Actinocorallia herbida: one gene and its partner. The protein of the gene in region 2 interacts with the protein of the main gene of each other region in a pairwise test. Links are inferred from orthologs where the notes say so. Each region holds a gene or a part of one and is shown on either strand. Other genes may lie near its edges. The genes, in order: ftsZ and EDD29_RS35190.

What was found.
Region 1: the proteins of EDD29_RS35190 (region 2) and ftsZ interact in binary tests that used the Escherichia coli proteins (3 or more experiments, as listed by UniProt). The link is inferred for Actinocorallia herbida from one-to-one orthologs.

Annotation. Positions count from the first base shown.
Region 1 is NZ_RJKE01000001.1:1,518,568-1,528,473, forward strand. The notes cover bases 186-3,065. They hold ftsZ (cell division protein FtsZ), read left to right. Parts: upstream 186-923; coding sequence 924-2,207; downstream 2,208-3,065. Other genes in these bases: EDD29_RS07200 (cell division protein FtsQ/DivIB), read left to right, coding at 186-715; EDD29_RS07210 (YggS family pyridoxal phosphate-dependent enzyme), read left to right, coding at 2,228-2,929; EDD29_RS07215 (cell division protein SepF), read left to right, coding at 3,014-3,065. Outside these bases: more of EDD29_RS07200, read left to right, coding at 1-185; more of EDD29_RS07215, read left to right, coding at 3,066-3,508; EDD29_RS07220 (YggT family protein), read left to right, coding at 3,557-3,835; EDD29_RS07225 (DivIVA domain-containing protein), read left to right, coding at 3,907-4,794; EDD29_RS07230 (hypothetical protein), read left to right, coding at 5,015-6,445; EDD29_RS07235 (DUF1707 SHOCT-like domain-containing protein), read right to left, coding at 6,532-7,152; ileS (isoleucine--tRNA ligase), read right to left, coding at 7,250-9,906. UniProt on the Escherichia coli protein: Essential cell division protein that forms a contractile ring structure (Z ring) at the future cell division site. The regulation of the ring assembly controls the timing and the location of cell division.
Region 2 is NZ_RJKE01000001.1:7,723,242-7,733,253, forward strand. The notes cover bases 5,890-8,875. They hold EDD29_RS35190 (rod shape-determining protein), read right to left. Parts: upstream 7,909-8,875; coding sequence 6,871-7,908; downstream 5,890-6,870. Other genes in these bases: mreD (rod shape-determining protein MreD), read right to left, coding at 5,890-5,952; mreC (rod shape-determining protein MreC), read right to left, coding at 5,978-6,871; ndk (nucleoside-diphosphate kinase), read right to left, coding at 8,162-8,572; EDD29_RS35200 (hypothetical protein), read right to left, coding at 8,599-8,875. Also shown: EDD29_RS35165 (TIGR03960 family B12-binding radical SAM protein), read right to left, coding at 141-2,072; rod shape-determining protein RodA, read right to left, coding at 2,169-3,332; mrdA (penicillin-binding protein 2), read right to left, coding at 3,329-5,377; more of mreD, read right to left, coding at 5,374-5,889; more of EDD29_RS35200, read right to left, coding at 8,876-9,987. UniProt on the Escherichia coli protein: Forms membrane-associated dynamic filaments that are essential for cell shape determination. Acts by regulating cell wall synthesis and cell elongation, and thus cell shape.

The DNA of each region.
Region 1 (9,906 bases), 6.2 Mb from region 2 along the record:
CGCGCCCCCGGCCGCCGAGCCCGCCCGTCCGCAGGGCCGCGACCGCTGGAAGGTGCTGTTCGTCGTCCTGCTGCTCGCGGGGCTCGTCGGCGCGGCCGTCTGGGTCGTCCTCGGCTCGCGGCTGCTGGTCGTGCGGGACGTGGAGGTGCGGGGCCTGTCGCTGCTCAGCCGCAAGCAGGTGCTGGACGTGGCGCTGGTCCCCGTCGGCACCCCGATGGCGCGGCTCGACGCCGGCGCGGTCGAGCGGCGGATCTCCGCGGTGCGCGAGGTGGAGTCGGTGAAGGCCGAGCGGGCGTGGCCCACGACCCTGGTGATCCGGGTCGTCGAACGGGTGCCGGTGGCGGTGGTGGCGGGGGAGGGCGGCTACGCGCAGCTCGATCGATTCGGTGTGACAGTTCTCACCGGCCCGCGCAAGCCCGGCCACCTGCCGGAACTCGTCGTGGCGGCGCCCGGCGCGGGCGATCCGGCGACCAGGTCGGGCCTCGCGGTGCTGCGCGATCTGCCGGACGGGTGGCGGGCCCGGCTGACCGAGGTCGAGGTGCCGGGTCCCGAACACGTCGTACTGCGGCTGAACGGGGGCGTCGCCGTGGTCTGGGGTGCGGCCGAGCGGGGCGCCGAGAAGATCAAGTTGCTGGAGGCGCTGCTTTCCACGAAAGCGGGAAAGGCGGCCCGGACCATAGATGTGAGTGCCCCGGGAGTGGTCACTACCAGATGATCGGTAATTCCCGCGAATCGGGGCGAGCGGCGCGCACTACGACACGCCGAATTCCTCGGTGCGCGGTTAGTTGACCCTGATGGGGGGCGGCCCTACTGTCCCTAGCAGCCCTCAGGTTTACATAACTGTAAGCCTCAAGTAGAGGGTAAAGGTTAGTCCCCGTAGTACGAGTAGTCCGAACAGCAAGCTAGCGGAAAGGCCCCTCACCGTGGCAGCACCGCAGAACTACCTCGCGGTCATCAAAGTCGTCGGCATCGGCGGTGGCGGTGTCAATGCCGTCAACCGGATGATCGAAGAGGGGCTCAAGGGCGTCGAGTTCATCGCGATCAACACCGACGCGCAGGCGCTGCTCATGAGCGACGCCGACGTCAAGCTCGACGTCGGCCGCGAACTGACCCGCGGCCTCGGCGCGGGCGCCAACCCCGAAGTCGGCCGCAAGGCCGCCGAAGACCACCGCGAGGAGATCGAGGAGGTCCTCAAGGGGGCCGACATGGTCTTCGTCACCGCGGGAGAGGGCGGCGGCACCGGCACCGGCGGCGCCCCCGTCGTCGCGAACATAGCGCGCACCCTCGGCGCGCTGACCATCGGTGTGGTCACCCGGCCGTTCAGCTTCGAGGGCAAGCGCCGCGCGATGCAGGCCGAGGCGGGGATAGAGACCCTGCGCGACGAGGTCGACACCCTGATCGTCATCCCGAACGACAGGCTGCTGTCGATCTCCGACCGGCAGGTCAGCGTCCTGGACGCCTTCAAGGCGGCCGACCAGGTGCTCCTGTCCGGTGTCCAGGGCATCACCGACCTCATCACCACCCCCGGCCTGATCAACCTCGACTTCGCCGACGTCAAGTCGGTCATGTCCGGGGCGGGCTCCGCCCTCATGGGCATCGGCTCGGCCCGCGGCGACGACCGCTCGGTGGCCGCGGCCGAGATGGCGATCTCCAGCCCGCTGCTGGAGGCCAGCATCGACGGCGCCCACGGCGTCCTCCTGAGCATCTCCGGCGGGTCGGATCTCGGCCTGTTCGAGATCAACGAGGCCGCGCAGCTCGTGTCCAACGCCGCGGCGTCCGACGCCAACATCATCTTCGGCGCGGTCATCGACGACGCGCTGGGCGACGAGGTGCGGGTCACCGTGATCGCGGCGGGCTTCGACGAGCTCCAGCCGGCGGCACCCGAACCGGAGGCCAAGAAACTGCCACCGCCTCCTCCCCGGCCCACGGTCACCGAGGCGGCGGCGAAATCCACCGCTTCGGTGCCGGAACCCACCTCGGCGCCCGCGGCGGAGCGGACCCCCGAGCCCGTCGCCGAGACGGAGCCGGTCGCCGAGGCCGCCGGTGACGAAGAGTCGGACGCGGCGCACCCTAAGGTGCCGCGGCCGGCGCCGGAGCCGCCCGCGGTGACCCGGATGGACCGTTTCCTCGGCGGCGAGCCGGTCCGGCGTCGCACGCCCCCGGTCGAGTTCGAAGAAGAGATCGACGTGCCGGACTTCCTGAAGTAGCCCCTCCCCGAAACAGGATCATGACTCGTGCAGATGAGCTCGCGGACGCCTTGGAGGGCGTCCGCGCGCGCATCGCGCTCGCGTGCGACAAGGCCGGGCGCGACCCGGCCGAGATCACGCTGATCGCGGTGACCAAGACCAGGCCCGCCTCCGACGTCCGGCTGCTGGCCGGGCTCGGGGTGACCGACGTCGGGGAGAACCGCGACCAGGAGGCGGGCGCCAAGGCCGCCGAGTGCCGTGATCTTCCGCTCACCTGGCACTTCGTCGGCAGGCTCCAGACGAACAAGGTGAAGTCGGTGCTGCGGTACGCCTCGGTCGTCCACTCCGTGGACCGGCCGAGGCTGGTCACGGCGCTGTCGGCGGAGGCGGTGGAGCGGCCGGAGCCGGTGCGCTGCCTCGTCCAGGTCTCGCTCGATCCCCCGGAGGCCGACGGGCGCGGGGGCGCTCGGGCCGAGGACGTTCCGGCGCTGGCCGAGGCGATCGCGCAGGCTCCCGGGCTGGAGCTGGGCGGGGTCATGGCGGTGGCGCCGCTGGGGGAGGACCCGGGTCCGGCCTTCGCCAGGCTCGCCGAACTCGCCGCCGCGATCAGGGCGGATCATCCCGAGGCGCGGATCGTCTCGGCGGGCATGAGCGGGGACCTCGACGAGGCGATCGCCTGTGGTGCGACACACGTCCGCATCGGTACGGCGTTGCTCGGCGGCAGACGGGCAATCGTCGGGTAATGTCCGCCCTGTAGGTAGCGGACGCCGTCCGACAAGAGGGTCGAAACCAGACACTCTGGACGGGATTTCGGATCGGAGGGGTCCATGGCCAGCGCGATGCGCAAGATGGCGGTCTATCTCGGCCTCGTCGAGGACGACCGCTACGACTACGACGATTACGAGGACTACGACGAGGCGGAGACCGCGGCCGAGACCGCCGTCCCGCGCCGCAGGCAGCCGGTCGAGGAGGACGCCGCGGCGCAGCTCGCCCTCGACCCCCCGGCTCCGCCGCGCGAGCGCACCCAGCCCGCCCTCTCCGATTTGGCGCGTATCACTACGCTTCACCCGAGGACGTACAACGAGGCACGTCTCATCGGCGAGCACTTCCGTGAGGGCACGCCGGTGATCATGAACCTCACCGAGATGATCGACAGCGACGCCAAGCGTCTCGTCGACTTCGCGGCCGGCCTCATCTTCGGGCTCCATGGGAGCATCGAGCGCGTTACTAACAAGGTGTTCTTGCTGTCCCCCGCCAATGTTGAGGTCACCGCCGAAGACAAGGCCCGGATGGCAGAACGCGGATTCTTCAACCAAAGCTGACAGCCACATGCGAGAGTGTCCGTGACAGTCGTTGGAGCCGTTCTTACGGTGATCTTGTATCTGTTCCTGCTGGTCTTGATCGGCAGGTTGATCCTCGATTACCTCAAGTTGTACGCGGAGAGCACGTCTAAGCAGCCTTGGCGGCCCCAGGGAGTCGTCCTCCTGTTCGCCGAACCGATCTGGACGATCACCGAGCCGGTCCTCGTGCGGCTGAGGCGTATCTTCAAACCGTTGCGATTGGGTAACGTGAGTCTCGACCTGAGTTTCATGGTGCTGTTCCTGATCGTCTTGATCCTCATCAGGGTGGTCGGTGCACTGACGACATGATCGTCTTCGCCGTGGGGCTTTGATCGGATACCGTCCTGTGGACAGACTCCAAGCGCGCCAAGGAGACCAACATGCCGCTGACACCCGCGGATGTGCGGAACAAGCAGTTCAGTACGACCAGGCTGCGGCCCGGTTATGACGAGGAAGAGGTAGACGCCTTCCTTGATGAGGTCGAGGCAGAGCTCGACAGGCTGATCCAGGAGAACGAGGAGCTGCGCGCGAAGCTGGCCGAGTGCCTGCGCGGCAAGGTGCCCGCGATGGCCGCGCCCATCGTGGAGCCCAAGCCCGACCTGGCACCGCAGATGCCCGAGCCGATGCTCCAGCAGCAGCCGCCGATGCAGCCGCAGCAGGTCGAGCCGGTCATGGGCCTCACCCAGCACGCCGCCGAGCAGATCAACCCGCGGCCTTCCACCGAGGACAACATGGACACCGCGGCGCGCGTGCTCGCGCTGGCGCAGCAGACCGCCGACCAGGCGATCGCCGACGCCCGCCGCGAAGCCGACGAGCACCTCGGCCGGGCCCGCCGCGAGGCGGAGGACATTCTCGGCAAGGCGCGCCGCCAGGCCGACCAGATCGTTTCCGAGGCCCGGTCCCGCGCCGAGCAGCTCGACCGCGACGCCCAGGAGCGGCACCGCCAGGTCATGGGCTCGCTCGTGCAGCAGCGTGAGGAGCTGGAGCGCCGCGTGGACGACCTGCGCGCCTTCGAGCGCGAGTACCGCAGCCGCCTCAAGGCCTACCTCGAGGGTCAGCTGCGTGAACTCGAGGCCGGCGCCGAGACGTTCCAGCCTTCGCTGACCGGACCGCAGCAGCCCGTCGCCGTGCCCGTGCACGCGGGGGCCACGCAGTCCGCGCCCGTCGTCACCGGCCCGACTCCGTTCCCGCCCCCGTCCGAGCCCGCCCAGCACGGCGGCGCGACGGGTGCGTTCCACGTGGGCGAGCCTCCGCAGGACCGACGCTGACCCGTCGCCGGCGGGATGAGCCGGTTTCGCGCGAGGGGACGGACGTGTCCTGCGGTGGGCGCTATGGCCTTCCGCAGACACGGCATGTCATCGCCTGACCTGTGACACGGTCGTCAGGCGATAGGGTGCTGCCCACGGCGGTGGTCCCGCCCGTTGAGGCGTCCGCACCGGCCGCGAGGCACCGCCGCGAGACCGGGAACCGGGGAGTTAGGGAGACCTAGTGATCATCCTGAGTGGCCTGCTCGTGATCGGTGCGATCGCGCTGCTGGTGGCGGGGATAGTCGTGCAGGACGAGGCGGTCGTAGGACTGCACGGGCTGCAGTTGATGTACATCTCGATAGCCGTCAGCATCGTGTCGTTCCTCTGCCTGGCCATAGGGGTCTTCCTGCGCCGCAAGGAGCTGTTCGGCACCGCGCCGGCCCGCGCCGCGGCGCCCAAGTCCCGCCAGCCGGGCCGGGCCGCCCGACAGGCCGCAGCCCGGACGGTCGAGGAGGAGCCCGCCGAGCGCGAGGAGGCGACACCGGTCGCCTTCCCGATGCCGTCGGGTCAGGTCCCCGAGGACGCGATCGTGCACGTGGTGCCCGGCCGCAAGCGCTACCACCTCGACAGCTGCCGGCAGCTCGCCGGCCGCCAGACCGAGGAGCTCACCTACGTCGAGGCGCAGGAGGAGGGGTTCAGCCCCTGCACCGCCTGTCTGCCGGACACCGCACTGGCGGCGCGCGCCATTGCGGGTCCGGCGGATGAGGACGGTGCGTCCTCCGGCCTCGACGGTGAGCCGTCGGGCGCCACCGGGTCGGACGCCCCGCGTCCGGGAGCCGAGCCGTTCCCGACCATCGCCGACACCCGGCGCACGGAGTTCTCCGCGGCGCCGTACGCCGACGCCCCGTTCGGCGGCGACGCGCCTTACGGCAGCGACTCGCCGTACGGCGAGATCTCCTACACCAGCGACACCTCCGCCTACCGCGGCGAGACCTCGTTCGGCGGTGCCGACAGGTTCGAGCGGCCCGAGCGGCCCGAGCCCGTCGACCGGTGGAGCACCCCCGTCGACCCGGCGCCCGCGCCGCTGCCCGCCCCGTCGCTGTCGCCGGTGGAGGACACCGTGACGGACTGGGTGCCCACGCCGTTCCCGCCGAGCCCGCTCGACAAGGACTTCCCGATTCAGGACCACCCCGCCGAGTCCGAGCCGGAGCCCGCCGAGGAGGGCGACGGCCACTGGAAGCGGGTGGTCGAGCCCGTCGCCGCCGAGCCCGTCGCCAGGACCGGTCAGGTCAAGGTCATCGACGAGGAGCCGGAGCCGGAGCCGGAGGAGCCTTCCGCGCCGCTGCCGATCGTGCCCGCGCCCGCGGCCGAGGTGGCCGCCGAGGCCGGGCCCCTGGTGAGCGTGCCGGAGTCCCGGGAGTCCGACGACGCCCTGGCCGTCGAGGCCGAGGAGCACGACGAGGCCGGGGACGACGTGGCGGAGTCGGCCGCCGAGGGCCCGCTCGTGCGGATCCTGTCCGGCACCAAGCGCTACCACCGGCCCGAGTGCGCCCTCATCGAGGACATCGGCGAGGACGACGAGGATCTGGAGTCCCTGCCGCGCGGCGAGGCCAAGGACCGGGGCTGCACCCCCTGCCTGGTCTGCCAGCCCGACAAGGAGCCCGCGGTCTGATCCGCAGCCGAGCAGCGAAGCACCCCGTGCCCGATGGGCGCGGGGTGCTGTCGTCTTTCCGCCCGGGGCTCGGCGGGGCCCGGGGATCAGCCCAGGAGGTCCTTCCAGCGGCCCTTGCCCTTGGGGGGCTTGCGCTTGAAGTCGAGGCCGCCGAGCAGGACGAAGCCGGTGAAGCGGATGACCGGCGCGTTCGGGTCGAGGGTGTCGTTCTTCGGGTCGCCCGCGCCGCCGAGGACGGCCGTGGTGTCGACCTCCACCCGGACGCCCGGCGGCACGGTCACCTCGACGCCGCCCAGGAGGCAGCTGACGTTGACGACGACCTCGCGCTGGGTGAGCACCGCGTTCCGGAAGTCGAGTTCGACCCCGCCCAGCACGCAGTTGACCGTCGTGACCGGTTCGACGAGCCAGCGGCCCTTGCGCTCCACGCCGCTCAGCACGCAGGTGATCGTGCTGGACGGCCTTGACGGCGGGGGAAGCTCGGCGTCGTCCTTGCGCAGCGAGACCCGGGGCCGCGCGGAGTCCTGGGGGAGGTCGGCGGTGAGGGGGGCGAGCTCTGCGTAGGTCTTGGCGGCGTACAGCAGCTCGAGGCGCTCGGAGTGCTCCTCGGGGCTGAGGCGGCCTTCGGCCATGGCCGTGCCGAGGAGCGCCGCGACCTCGTCCCGGTCGGCGTCGGAGGCGCGAAGGTCGGGCTTCTTTTCGAGTTCCACGCCTTCCACTATGGCCTAGGCGGAAGGGTCTCCCCAGGGTTCTCGGGCGAGATGCGGGGAATGTCGGGGTGGACCCCTAAGGGTCCACCCCGATGCGTCACACCCGGCTCAGGGCGAACGCCAGACCCAGGTCGGCGTCGGTGTGGGTGGGTTCGGCGGCGCCCTCGGTGAGGGCGTCGGCGAGGACCTCTCCGGCGACCTCGGCACCGTGCGCGCGCAGCGCCGCGGCCATGTCGCCGTCGGTCGCGGTCCAGACCAGCCGGATGCGGTCGGTGACCTCGAGGCCGGACTGCTTGCGGGCGTCCTGGATCATCCGGACGGCCTCGCGGGCGAGGCCCGCCAGGCGCAGCGCGGGGGTGATCTCCAGGTCGAGGGCGAGGGTCTCGCCGCCCGCGGACTCCACGGCCCAGCCGGAGCGGGGCCGCTCGGTGACGATGACGTCGCCGGCGCCCAGCTCGACCGTGCCGACCTGGGGCACCTCGAAGGTGTGGGCGCCCGCGCGCACGTCCGCGACGAGCTCGACCGGGTCGGCCGCGGTGACCGCCTTGGCGACCAGCGGGGTCTGCTTGCCGTACCGCTTGCCCAGCTCGCGGAAGTTCGGCTTCACCTCGTACTCGACGAGGTCGCCGCCGATCGACGACAGGTCCTCGAACGCGCCGACGTTCAGCTCCTCGGCGATCTGCGCGCGCAGCGCCTCGGGCAGCCCCGCCCAGCCCGGCGCGCCGACGAGGGCGCGGCCGAGCGGCTGGCGGATGCGGACCGCGGAGGACGTGCGCGCCGCCCGCCCGAGGTCGACCAGCCGGCGGACGAGCGCCATCTGGGCGGTGAGCGCGGTGTCGACGAGCGCGGGGTCGGCCGTCGGCCAGTCCGCCAGGTGGACGGACTCCGGCGCGCCCTCGGGCTTGAGCACGTCCCAGACGTGGTCGGTGAGGAACGGGACGAGCGGGGCCATGAGCCGGGTGAGGGTCTCCAGGCACTCGTACAGGGTCGCGAAGGCCGAGTGGTTCTCCGGGGTGGTCGGGCCCTCCCAGAAGCGGCGGCGGGAGCGCCGGACGTACCAGTTGGACAGGTCGTCGACGAACTCGGTCAGGCGCCGGCCCGCGGCCTGGGTGTCGAACACCTCAAGGGCGGCGGTGACCTCAGCCGTCGTGCGGTGGAGTTCGGCGAGCGCCCAGCGGTCCAGCAGCGGCCGGTCGGCCGGGGCGGGCGCCTCGGCGAGTCGCGCCGGGGTCCAGGCGCCGTCCTGGGCCGCCGCGGCGTTGGCGTACAGGACGAAGAACGACGCGGTGTTCCAGTAGGTCAGCAGGACCTTCCGGACGATCTCCTCAAGGGCGGCGTGGCCGACGCGCCGGGCCGCCCACGGGGAGCCGGAGCAGGCCATGAACCAGCGCAGCGCGTCGGCGCCGTGCTGCTCCATGAGGGGGAGCGGCTGGAGGACGTTGCCGAGGTGCTTGGACATCTTCCGGCCGTCCTCGGCGAGGATCAGGCCGAGGCACAGGACGTTCTCGTACGAGGACTTGTCGAACACCAGGGTGCCGACGGCCATCAGCGAGTAGAACCAGCCGCGGGTCTGGTCGGTGGCCTCGCAGATGAACTGGGCCGGGTAGTTGGCCTCGAACTCGGGCAGGTCGGTGTACGGCGCGCCGTGCTGGGCGAACGGCATGGAGCCCGAGTCGTACCAGGCGTCGATGACGTCGGGGACGCGCTTGGCGGTCTGCGCGCAGACCGGGCAGCCGAAGGTGACGTCGTCGACGAACGGGCGGTGCGGGTCGAGCTCGGAGTGGTCCTCGCCGGCCAGCTCCGACAGCTCCTTCAGCGAGCCGACGCAGGTGACGTGCTCGTCCGGGCAGATCCACAGCGGCAGGGGCGTGCCCCAGTACCGCGAGCGCGACAGGGACCAGTCGACGTTGTTGCGCAGCCACTCGCCGTACCGGCCCTCCTTGATCGTCTCGGGGAACCAGTTCGTCCCGGCGTTCTCGCGGAGCAGCGCGTCCTTGACCGCGGTGGTGCGGATGTACCAGGCGGGCAGCGCGTAGTACAGCAGCGCGGAGTGGCAGCGCCAGCAGTGCGGGTAGCTGTGCTCGAAGTGGCTGCCGCGGAACAGCAGGCCGCGCTCGCGCAGGTCCTCGGTGAGGCGCTCGTCGGCCTCCTTGAACAGGACGCCGCCGACCATCGGGACGTCCTCGGCGAAGCGTCCGTCGGGGCCGATCGGGTTGACCACGGGCAGGCCGTAGCGCTTGCAGGTCTGGAGGTCGTCGGCGCCGAAGGCCGGGGCCTGGTGGACGAGGCCGGTGCCGTCCTCGACGGTGACGTAGTCGGCCAGCAGGACGAAGTGGGCGCCCGGGATCTCGACCAGCTCGAACGGCCGGGAGTACGGGGTGCGCTCCAGCTCGGTGCCGGAGAAGGACTCGCGGGCGGTCCAGCCCTCGCCGAGCGCGCTCTCCAGCAGGGGCTCGGCGACGATCACCGGCTTCTCGCCGTCCTTGACCGCCACCACGTAGGTGACGTCCGGGTGCACGGCGACCGCGGTGTTGGACACCAGGGTCCAGGGCGTGGTGGTCCAGATGAGCAGGTCGGCGCCCTCGAAGCGGCCGGACGTGACGGGCATCCGCACGTAGACCGAGGGGGAGGAGACCGTCTCGTAGCCGCCGGGCTGGCCCAGCTCGTGGTCGGACAGGCCGGTGCCGCAGCGCGGGCAGTACGGGGTGATCCGGTGGTCCTGGAAGAGCAGGCCCTTGTCCCAGATGACCTTGA
Region 2 (10,012 bases):
CCTAGAGTACGGTGCGCGGCGAACGCCTTTGTCCAGCGCGTCCCCCGAACGGGGTTCCACCCGAGCTGTTCCCCTGTGACGGGGATCTCAACCGCCCTGTCTCCGCGATCTCAGGAGACCGCGGAGACCCACCGGTCTCCTCAGCCGTTCACGACGCTGAGGGGCAGCAGCTTCCGGCCGGTCGGGCCGATCTGGATCTCGGTGCCCATCGACGGGCAGACCCCGCAGTCGTAGCAGGGGGTCCAGCGGCAGTCCTCGACCTCGGCGCCGTCGTCGATGGCCTCGCGCCAGTCCTGCCAGAGCCACTCGCGGTCGAGTCCGGCGTCCAGGTGGTCCCAGGGCAGGACCTCGACCTCTTCGCGCTCGCGCACGGTGTACCAGTCGAGGTCGACGGGACCCTCCTCGAAGACCTCGGCGGCCTTGGCCATCCAGCGCTCGTAGGAGAAGTGCTCGGACCAGCCGTCGAACCGGCCGCCGTCCTCCCACACCGCGCGGATCACCGCGCCGACCCGGCGGTCGCCGCGTGACAGCAGTCCCTCGATCACCGAGGGCTTGCCGTCGTGGTAGCGCATGCCGATGGCGCGGCCGTACCGCTTGTCGTTGCGCAGTTCGTCCCGCAGCGCGCGCAGCCGCCGGTCGACGGTCTCATGATCGGCCTGCGCGGCCCACTGGAAGGGCGTGTGCGGCTTCGGCACGAACCCGCCGATGGACACGGTGCAGCGGATGTCACGGCTGCCCGTGGCGTCCCGGCCCGCCTGGATGACCCGTCTGGCCATGTCGGCGATCGCCATGACGTCCTCGTCCTCCTCGGTGGGGAGGCCGCACATGAAGTAGAGCTTGACCTGGCGCCAGCCGTTCTCGTACGCGGTGGTGACGGTGCGGATGAGGTCGTCCTCCGACACCATCTTGTTGATCACCTTGCGCATCCGCTCGGAGCCGCCCTCGGGCGCGAAGGTCAGGCCGGAGCGGCGGCCGTTGCGGGAGAACTCGTTGGCCAGGGTGATGTTGAAGGCGTCCACCCGGGTGGACGGCAGGGACAGCGAGGTCTTGGTGCCCTCGTAGCGGTCGGCGAGCCCCTTGGCGACCTCGCCGATCTCGCTGTGGTCGGCCGACGACAGCGACAGCAGGCCGACCTCGTTGAAGCCGGACGCCTTGAGGCCCTGCTGGACCATGTCGCCGATCGTGGTGATCGAGCGCTCGCGCACCGGACGGGTGATCATGCCGGCCTGGCAGAACCGGCAGCCGCGGGTGCAGCCGCGGAAGATCTCCACCGAGAAGCGCTCATGGACGGTCTCGGCCAGCGGGACCAGCGGGTTCTTCGGGTAGGGCCAGGCGTCGAGGTCCATGACGGTGTGCTTGACGATCTGCCACGGCACGCCCTGCCGGTTCGGCGCGACCCGCTGGATCCTGCCGTCGGGCAGGTAGGTGACGTCGTAGAACTTCGGCACGTAGACGCCGCCGGACACCGCGAGGCGGTGCAGCAGGCCGTCGCGGCCTTCGGGACGGCCCTCGCGCTTCCACTCCCGGATCACCTCGGTGATCTTGAGCGAGATCTCCTCGCCGTCGCCGAGCACCGCGGCGTCGACGAAGTCGGCGATCGGCTCGGGGTTGAACGCCGCGTGGCCGCCCGCCAGGACGATCGGGTCCTCCTCGCGCCGGTCGGCGGCGAGCAGGGGCATCCCCGCGAGGTCGAGCGCGGTCAGCAGGTTGGTGTAGCCGAGCTCGGTGGAGAAGGACACCCCGAGGATGTCGAACGCGCCGACCGGGCGGTGGCCGTCGACGGTGAACTGCGGGATCTTGTGCTCGCGCATGATCGCCTCGAGGTCGGGCCAGACCGAGTACGTCCGCTCGGCCAGCACCCCCTCGCGCTCGTTCAGCACCTCGTAGAGGATCTGGACGCCCTGGTTGGGCAGGCCGACCTCATAGGCGTCCGGGTACATCAGGGCCCAGCGCACCTCGGCCGAATCCCAGTCCTTGACCGTGGAGTTCAGCTCGCCGCCCACGTACTGGATCGGCTTCTGCACCGACGGCAGCAGCGGCTCGAGCCGCGCGAACACCGACTCAACAGACATGACGGACCTTCCAGATCGTTACACGGCAAGATCAACGAATGCGGGAATCGCGGGGATGTTCCGGGACGCCCGGTCAAAACCCCAGGCTACCGGGCTTCAGGCGCTCCTGCCTCGGACGTGGACACCCTGGAGCAGGCCGAGCGCGATCATCGCGGCGAACGTCGCCGATCCACCATAGGAGACGAACGGCAGCGGCAGGCCGGTGATCGGCATGATGCCGATGCACATGCCGATGTTCTCGAACGTCTGGAACCCCAGCCAGCACACCACTCCAGCGGCCACGAGGGTGCCGAAGGGGTCGCTGGCGTGCGCGGCGATCCGCAGGCCGCGGAACAGGATGACCCCGATGAGCGCGACGATCACGAGCCCGCCGAGATAGCCGAGTTCCTCGCCCGCGACGGTGAAGATGAAGTCGGTCTGCTGCTCGGGGACGAACTGCCCGGTGGTCTGCTCCCCGTGGAACAGGCCCTTGCCGAACAGGCCGCCGGACCCGACCGCGATCTTGGCCTGGGCCGCGTTGTATCCGGCGCCGCGCGGGTCGGCCGTCGGGTCGACGAAGGCGGTGAACCGGGCGATCTGGTAGGCCTTGAGCACCCCCGCCATGATCGCGCCCACGGCCAGCGCGACGCCCGCGCCGACCAGCCCGACGGTCCAGATCTTCGAGGCGCCCGACAGCGCGAGCATCCCGATCACCACGACGCACAGCACCATCGTGGTGCCGAGGTCGGGCTGGAGCATGATCAGCGCGGCGGGCGCGCCCGCCAGGCCGAGCGCGATGAGGATGTCCTTGCGGCCGGGCCCGACCTCGCCGTCGCGCGGCTCACCGAGGATCATCGCCAGCAGCACCACGAGCCCGACCTTGGCGAACTCCGACGGCTGCACCTGGAAGCCGCCCCCGATGACGATCCAGGAGTGCGAGCCGTTGACGGTGTCGCCGAGCGGCGTCAGGACGGCGATGAGGCCGACGATCGAGAGCCCGTAGAGGATCGGCGCGTAGGCGCGCAGGAGGCGGTAGTCGCACACCGCGACGGCCGCGTACAGGACCGCGCCGATCGCGAGGTTCAGCACGTGCTTCTTGAGGAACGCCTCGGGGTCGGCGCGCAGTCCGGCCCGGGTCGCGGAGTACACCAACAGCGAGCTGATCACGCCGAGCGCGATCACCGGCACGATGAGGCCCCAGTCGAGGCGGCGGAGGAGTGACCTGTGCTCGGTCAGCCGCTGCGGCCAGGGCTGGCGCGCCGCTCCGTACCCGGCGCTCATGGCGCCACCTCCGGCAGGCTCGTCGGGAGGTGGCCGTCGGGCAGGGACGCCTTCACGCCGCCGAGCCCGTAGATCGCCTCGTAGATCTTGCGGACGGCCGGGGCGGCGAACGCGCCACCGGTGCCCGCGTCGGTGACCATCACGACGACCGCGTACTCGGGCTTCTCCGCGGGCGCGAAGGAGGCGAACCACGCGGTGTCGTCGTAGCCGTAGACCTCCGCGGTGCCGGTCTTGCCCGCGATGTGGACCTTGTCCATCGGGAAGCCGCCGAAGGCCCCCGCCGCGGTGCCCTGCGTGGTGACCTCGGCGAGCGCCTTGCGGATGTAGGTGATGGTCTTGCCGTCGACGGGCAGCTTGCCCGCGGGCTTCGGCTCGATCCGCCGCACGACGGTTCCGTCGGGGCGGACCAGGGCGGTCCCGACGTGGGGGGTGACCAGGGTGCCGCCGTTGGCGATGGCCGCGTACGCGCGGGCGAGCTGGAGCGGGGTGACCAGGACGTCGCCCTGGCCGACGGAGAAGTTCGCCGCGTCGCCGGCCCGCCAGACGAAGCCCTCCAGGCAGTTCTCCTTGGCGATCGCGCTCAGGTAGGCGGCCCGGGTGGGGCTGCTGACCTCGGGGTAGCCCGTCTTGGCCCGCTTGCAGTTCTCGGTCTTCGTCGCCGCCCAGTAGTCCTTCTTCCAGGTCCGGTCGGGGATGCGGCCGGGGGACTCGCCCGGCAGGTCGACCCCGGTCCTGGTGCCGAACCCGAACTTCCTGGCCATGCCGACCATCGGGTCCTTCGGGTTCTTGACCGGCTTGGTGGACCCGTCCTTGAGCCAGGCGTCGTAGGCGAACTTGTAGAAGATCGTGTCGCAGGAGACCACGAGGGCGGTGTGCAGGCTCATCGGGCCGTGCCCCTGGCCCTCGAAGTTCTGGAACGCCCGGTCGCCGACCATGAAGGAGCCGGGGCAGTCGTAGGTGCCCCTCAGCGAGTTGCCGTCGTTGACGGCGGCGGCCACCGAGGAGATCTTGAAGGTCGAGCCGGGCGGGAACTGGCCCGAGATCGCCCGGGAGATGAGCGGTTCGCCGCGCTTCTTGCCGAGCAGCGCGTCGTACTCCTCCTGGGAGATGCCCCCGGTCCAGATCGAGGGGTCATAGGTGGGGTAGCTGGCGAGCGCGACGACCCGGCCGGTGTTCACCTCCAGGACGACGCCCGCCGCGGCCGGCTTGCCGCCCGCCTTCTTGACCTTGTCGACCTGTTCGGCGATCGCGTTCTCGACCGCGGCCTGGACGCCCGCGTCCATGCTGGTGACCAGGTGCGAGCCCGGCACCGGAGCCTGTTCGCCGGCGATCCCGGTGACCCTTCCCCGCGCGTCGACGTTCACCTTGCGGACGCCGGGGCTGCCGCGCAGGTCCGCGTCGTAGGTGGCCTCCAGGCCGTCGCGGCCGATGAGGTCGACGCCCGCGAACCCGGTGACGCGCAGTCCCTCGCGCTGGTCCATCTCCTCCTGGGTGATGGGCTGGAGGTAGCCGAGCGTCTGGGCTGCGCTGGCGCCGTCCGGCTCGGGGTGCTCGCGCACCGCCTGGACCTGGGCGATGACGCCGGGGAACTCCTCCTGGCGCTCCAGGATCTGGAGGCCCTCCTTGGCGGTGACCCTGTCGTCGACGGGGATCGGCTGGTAGGGCGAGCCGGGCCAGCACGGCCGCGGGACGGTCGGCGAGCACAGCCGGGTCCGCTGCTGGAGGTCCTCCGGCGTGGTGCCGAGCACCTTCGCCAGCTCCGCGACGACGCTCTTGCCCCGGTCGGGCAGCCTGCCGAGGACGGTCAGGTCGACCGACACCACGAGGGCCGTGCGGTTGCGGACCAGGGGGCGGCCCTCGACGTCCAGGATGGAGCCGCGGACGGCGGGGACGACGATGTCGCGGGTGCGGTTCTCGGCGGCGACGGTCCGGTAGTGCTCGCCGTTGACGACCATGAGCACCCACATGCGCCCGGCCAGCACGAGCAGCAGCGCCGCCACCAGGACGTGCAGCACCACGAGCCGCGATCGGGTCCGCCCGTTCACCGGGACTGCCTGCCCAACCGCGCGTACCCGGGCACCGACAGGCCGCCGCGCGGCTCGCGCCGTTCGCCACGGCGCGAGAACCGCAGCACGGCCCAGACGACGAACGGGCTGGCCAGCAGGTCGTACAGCACGGCCAGCGGCACCACGCTCGTCACCGCCTCCCAGGAGGTGCGCGGGTCGCCGAGCAGCATTCCGACGAGCGCGTAGGCGAGGTTGCCGAGCAGCGCGCCCGCGGCGACCATGAAGAACGGGAGCACCGGCGAGCGCTGGACGTCGAGCCGCAGCAGGCCGCAGCCGTAGCCGATGAGGCAGTACACTAGGGCGTAGCGCCCGATGGTGTGGTCGGCGGGCGGCGCGATGTCGACCGCGAGGCCCGCGCAGAACCCCGCGACCATGCCGACGCGCTCGCCGCTGAACAGGGCGAGCGCGAGGACGGTGAGCAGGACGAGGTCGGGCGTGACGCCCCCGGGCAGCGGCAGCCGGTTGGCCACGGTGACCTGCACGAGGATGGCCGCGACGATGACGATGAAGGCCCGGAGTTTGACCCCCTGGGCCTCCTCTGCGGAGTTCAGCACGCTTTTCTAGCTCCCCTGCGGGTTCTCAGGAGGACGGGGTGGACGGCCGGGGCGGCAGCACCGCGTCGTGCGGGTCCCGGGCGGGCGGCGCGACGACGACGCCGACCACGTCAAGGCCGGAGAAGTGGACGAACGGCCGGATCAGGGCCGTGCGGGTGAGGGCTCCCGGGGTCTGTTCGACGCGGTCCACGACCCCGATCGGAACGCCGGGCACATACGGCCTGTCGTCCTTGGAGCCGAGGGTGACGACCCGCTGGCCGGGCGACAGGCGCGCGTCGGGGGCGAGCAGTTCCAGCCGGAGCGTGGCGGCGCCGACGCCGAAGCCGCGGCGGCCGGTGCCGGTGACGGAGCCGATCTCCTTGGACGTCTCCATCCGGGCGCCGACGGTCGAGGCCGAGTCGGTGGCCAGCAGGACCGTCGCGGACGCGGGTCCCGCCTTGATGACGCGGCCGACCAGGCCGTCGCCCGTCATGACGGTCATGTCGGGCTTGACGCCGCTCAGGGTGCCGACGTCGATGGTGACGGTGTCCTCGAAGCCCTGGCCCGCGGAGATGACGTTCGCCGCGACGATCTTGTAGCCGCCGAGGCCCGCGCTGCCGAGCAGCTTCTCCAGCTGCGCCGCACGGCCCTTGTCGACGGTCGTGGAGCGGAGCTGCTCGCGCAGCTCCTGGTTCTCCTTGACCAGGTCCTCGGCCCGGCTGCGCTGGCCGGGCGCGTCGCGGATCGCGTCGAAGGTGTTGCCGACGGGCCGGACGACGCCGGCCGCGACCCGCTCCAGCGGGCCGAAGACAGCGGCACCGACCCCGCGCAGCACGTTCAGCGGGGAGTTCTCCCCGCCCCGGAAGTCGAGGGTGATGAGCACCAGCGACGCGACGAGCAGGACGCCCAGCACGAGCCGGTTCTTGCCGGTGTCACGCATCAGCGCCGCGGCTCGGGCACCAGGACCTGGCGCAGCGACTCGAAGTCCTCGATGCACTTGCCGGTGCCGAGCACGACGGAGTCGAGCGGGTTGTCGACGAGATGGATCGGCATGCCCGTCTCCTCCCGGACGCGTTCGTCCAGGTGCTTGAGGAGGGCGCCGCCGCCCGTCAGGGCGATGCCCCGGTCCATGATGTCCCCGGAGAGCTCCGGCGGGCACTTGTCGAGGGTGGTCTTCACCGCGTCGACGATGGCGTTGACGGGCTCCTCGATCGCGCGCCTGACCTCCTCGGAGGAGATGACGACGGTCTTGGGCAGCCCCGACACCAGGTCGCGGCCCCGGATCTCGTAGTTGGGCTCGTCCTCGCCGCCGGTCGGGAACGCGCTGCCGATCGCGATCTTGATCTCCTCGGCGCTGCGCTCGCCGAGCATCAGCGAGTACTCCTTCTTGGCGAAGGTGATGACGGCCTGGTCGAGCTCGTCGCCGCCGACCCGCACGGACTGGCTGGTGACGATGCCGCCGAGGGAGATGATGGCCACCTCCGTCGTGCCGCCGCCGATGTCCACGACCATGTTGCCGGTCGGCTCGTAGACGGGCAGGCCCGCGCCGATCGCCGCGGCCATCGGCTCCTCGATGATGTAGACGCGGCGGGCGCCGGCCTGGTAGCCGGCCTCCTTGACCGCGCGCTGCTCCACCCCGGTGATGCCGGACGGGACCGCGACGACGATGCGGGGCTTGGCGAAGTGCCGGCGCTTGTGCACCTTCTGGATGAAGTACCGCAGCATCCGCTCGGTCACGTCGAAGTCGGCGATCACGCCGTCCTTGAGCGGGCGGACCGCGACGATGTTGCCGGGAGTGCGGCCGATCATCCGTTTCGCCTCGATCCCGACCGCGACGATCTTGCCCGTGTGGGTGTTGATGGCCACCACGGACGGCTCGTTGAGCACGATCCCGCGGCCACGCAGATAGACGAGCGTGTTGGCGGTACCGAGGTCGACCGCCATATCACGGCCTAGGAACGACAGCTTGTTACCCATGGAGAAAAGGGGGCCCTTCCTACTGGCAGTGGCACCAGAGATGACGGTCGGAGCGGCGAGTTCATCGTAACGCGACCGCAACGACCGCGGCAGTCACCGGGCCGCGGACGCCATCGGAAATTCCGCGCGTGATTCGACTATTGCACAGCGAAACGGAACCACACGACCGGAAACGCGAACGCACCGCGCGCCGATCATACGGCGGACGGTGCGTTCGCGGGTGCGTATCGCGCGGCGGGAGTCCCGCCGCGGCTCATCCCAGCTCGGGGAAGAACAGCTTGACCTCGCGCGCGGCGGACTCGGGAGAGTCGGAACCGTGCACGATGTTCTCGCCGATCTCGAGGGCGAAGTCGCCGCGCAGGGTGCCGGGGGCCGCCTTGACGGGGTCGGTCGCACCGGCCAGGGCGCGGAACGCCTCGATGGCGCGGGGGCCCTCGGCGACCAGGGCGACGAGCGGGCCGCCGGTGATGAACTCGACGAGCTCGCCGAAGAACGGACGCTCGCGGTGCTCGCCGTAGTGGTCCTCGGCGACGTCGCGGGTCAGGGTGCGCAGCTCGAGCGCGACCAGCTTCAGGCCCTTGTTCTCGATGCGCGAGAGGACCTCGCCGACCAGGCCCTTGCGGACGCCGTCGGGCTTGACCAGGATCAGGGTGCGCTCGGACACGACTGTGTTCTCCAGTGTTGTTCAGATCAGGTGGGTAGGTGGGAAAGCCTATCGGTGTCCTGTGCGTCCCGGCGCCGGGCCGCGGCCTGCACGGCCGGGACCAGGCACGTCGCGGCCACGGCGAGGCCCAGGGCGGTCGCCGTCCAAGCGCGCTGGGCGGAGGCGAGGGAGTCCAGCGGGCCGTCTCCGGCGCCCGCGTGGCCGAGACCGGCGAGCTGGAGCGACCCGGCGATGAGGCTGCCGCTCAGCAGCGCGGGGAAGCACAGCGCGAGCCCGAATCCGAAGGCGCCGGGCGGGGCGTCGCGCAGCGAGGAGGCGAGGGCGAGCCCTGCGCCTCCGGCGAGCGAGACCAGCGCGGGGCCCAGCAGCGGGCCGCCGGACAGCGGGTCGTAGGCGAGCAGCAGGCCGGTCCCCCCGACCATCAGCGCGCAGCCCGCACCGACCGCGGTGCGCGCGCCCCGCGCGTCGAGGGGCACGGTCGACAGGGCGGCGGCGAGCGCGGCGAACGCGCCCGCGCCGAAGGGCCACAGCTCGGTCGCGCCGACGCCGCGGGCGGTGGCGGTGAGCCCCGCGAGCGGCGCGCTCACCGGCAGCACGAGCACCCCGACGAGCAGCAGGACCGGTCCGGGCGCGAGCGGTCCCGAGGCGTCGCGTCCGGCGGCCAGCGCCATGCCGGTGAGCGCGGCGAGGCCCAGCGCGGCGACGATCAGGTTGACGCCCGGGGCCCACGCCCGCTCGACGGCGAGCACCGCGAGGAACGCGAGGCCCGCCGCGGGCACGAGCGGCAGCGTCAGCTGGGCCCGTTCGGCGGCGGGCAGCGGGACCGGGGCGCGGACCCCGCGCAGGGCGAGCACGGGCAGCGCGGCGAGCAGCGCGGCGGCCGCGGCCCACGGGTGCCCGGTGAGCGGCTCGCGCCAGTCCTCGGGCCGGTCGGGGATCGCGCGGAGCACCGCGGGCATGGCCAGCAGCAGCCCGGCGACGAGGGTGCCGGAGAAGACCGCGGTCGGCAGCGGCGACCGCTGGCGCAGCGCGAGGGCGGCGGCCGCGGCGAGCGCGAGGCCCGCGCCGCAGCCCGCGAGGGCGCGGGCGGCGCCGAGCGCCCAGGTGCTGCCGGCCTGCCCGGCCAGCAGTCCGCCGAGCAGCAGCGCGGCGAGGCCGGCGGCCAGCAGCGGCCCGGGCGGCCGCAGCCGGACGAGCACGGCGGCGCCGGGGACGGTCAGGACGAGCGCGGGCAGTGCCGCGCCCGCGGCCTGCACCAGCCCGACGGGCCCGCCACCGAACTCGGCGAGTGCCGGGTCGGCGACGAACGCGACGGCGTTCGGGACGGTGAGTGCGGCCGCGGGCACGGCGAGGCAGACCGCGGCCGCGACGGCGAACCCGGCGCCGTTTCGCGCGCGGGCGGAAGAGGACAACATCGGCTCCTGTCGAATCGCACCGGCG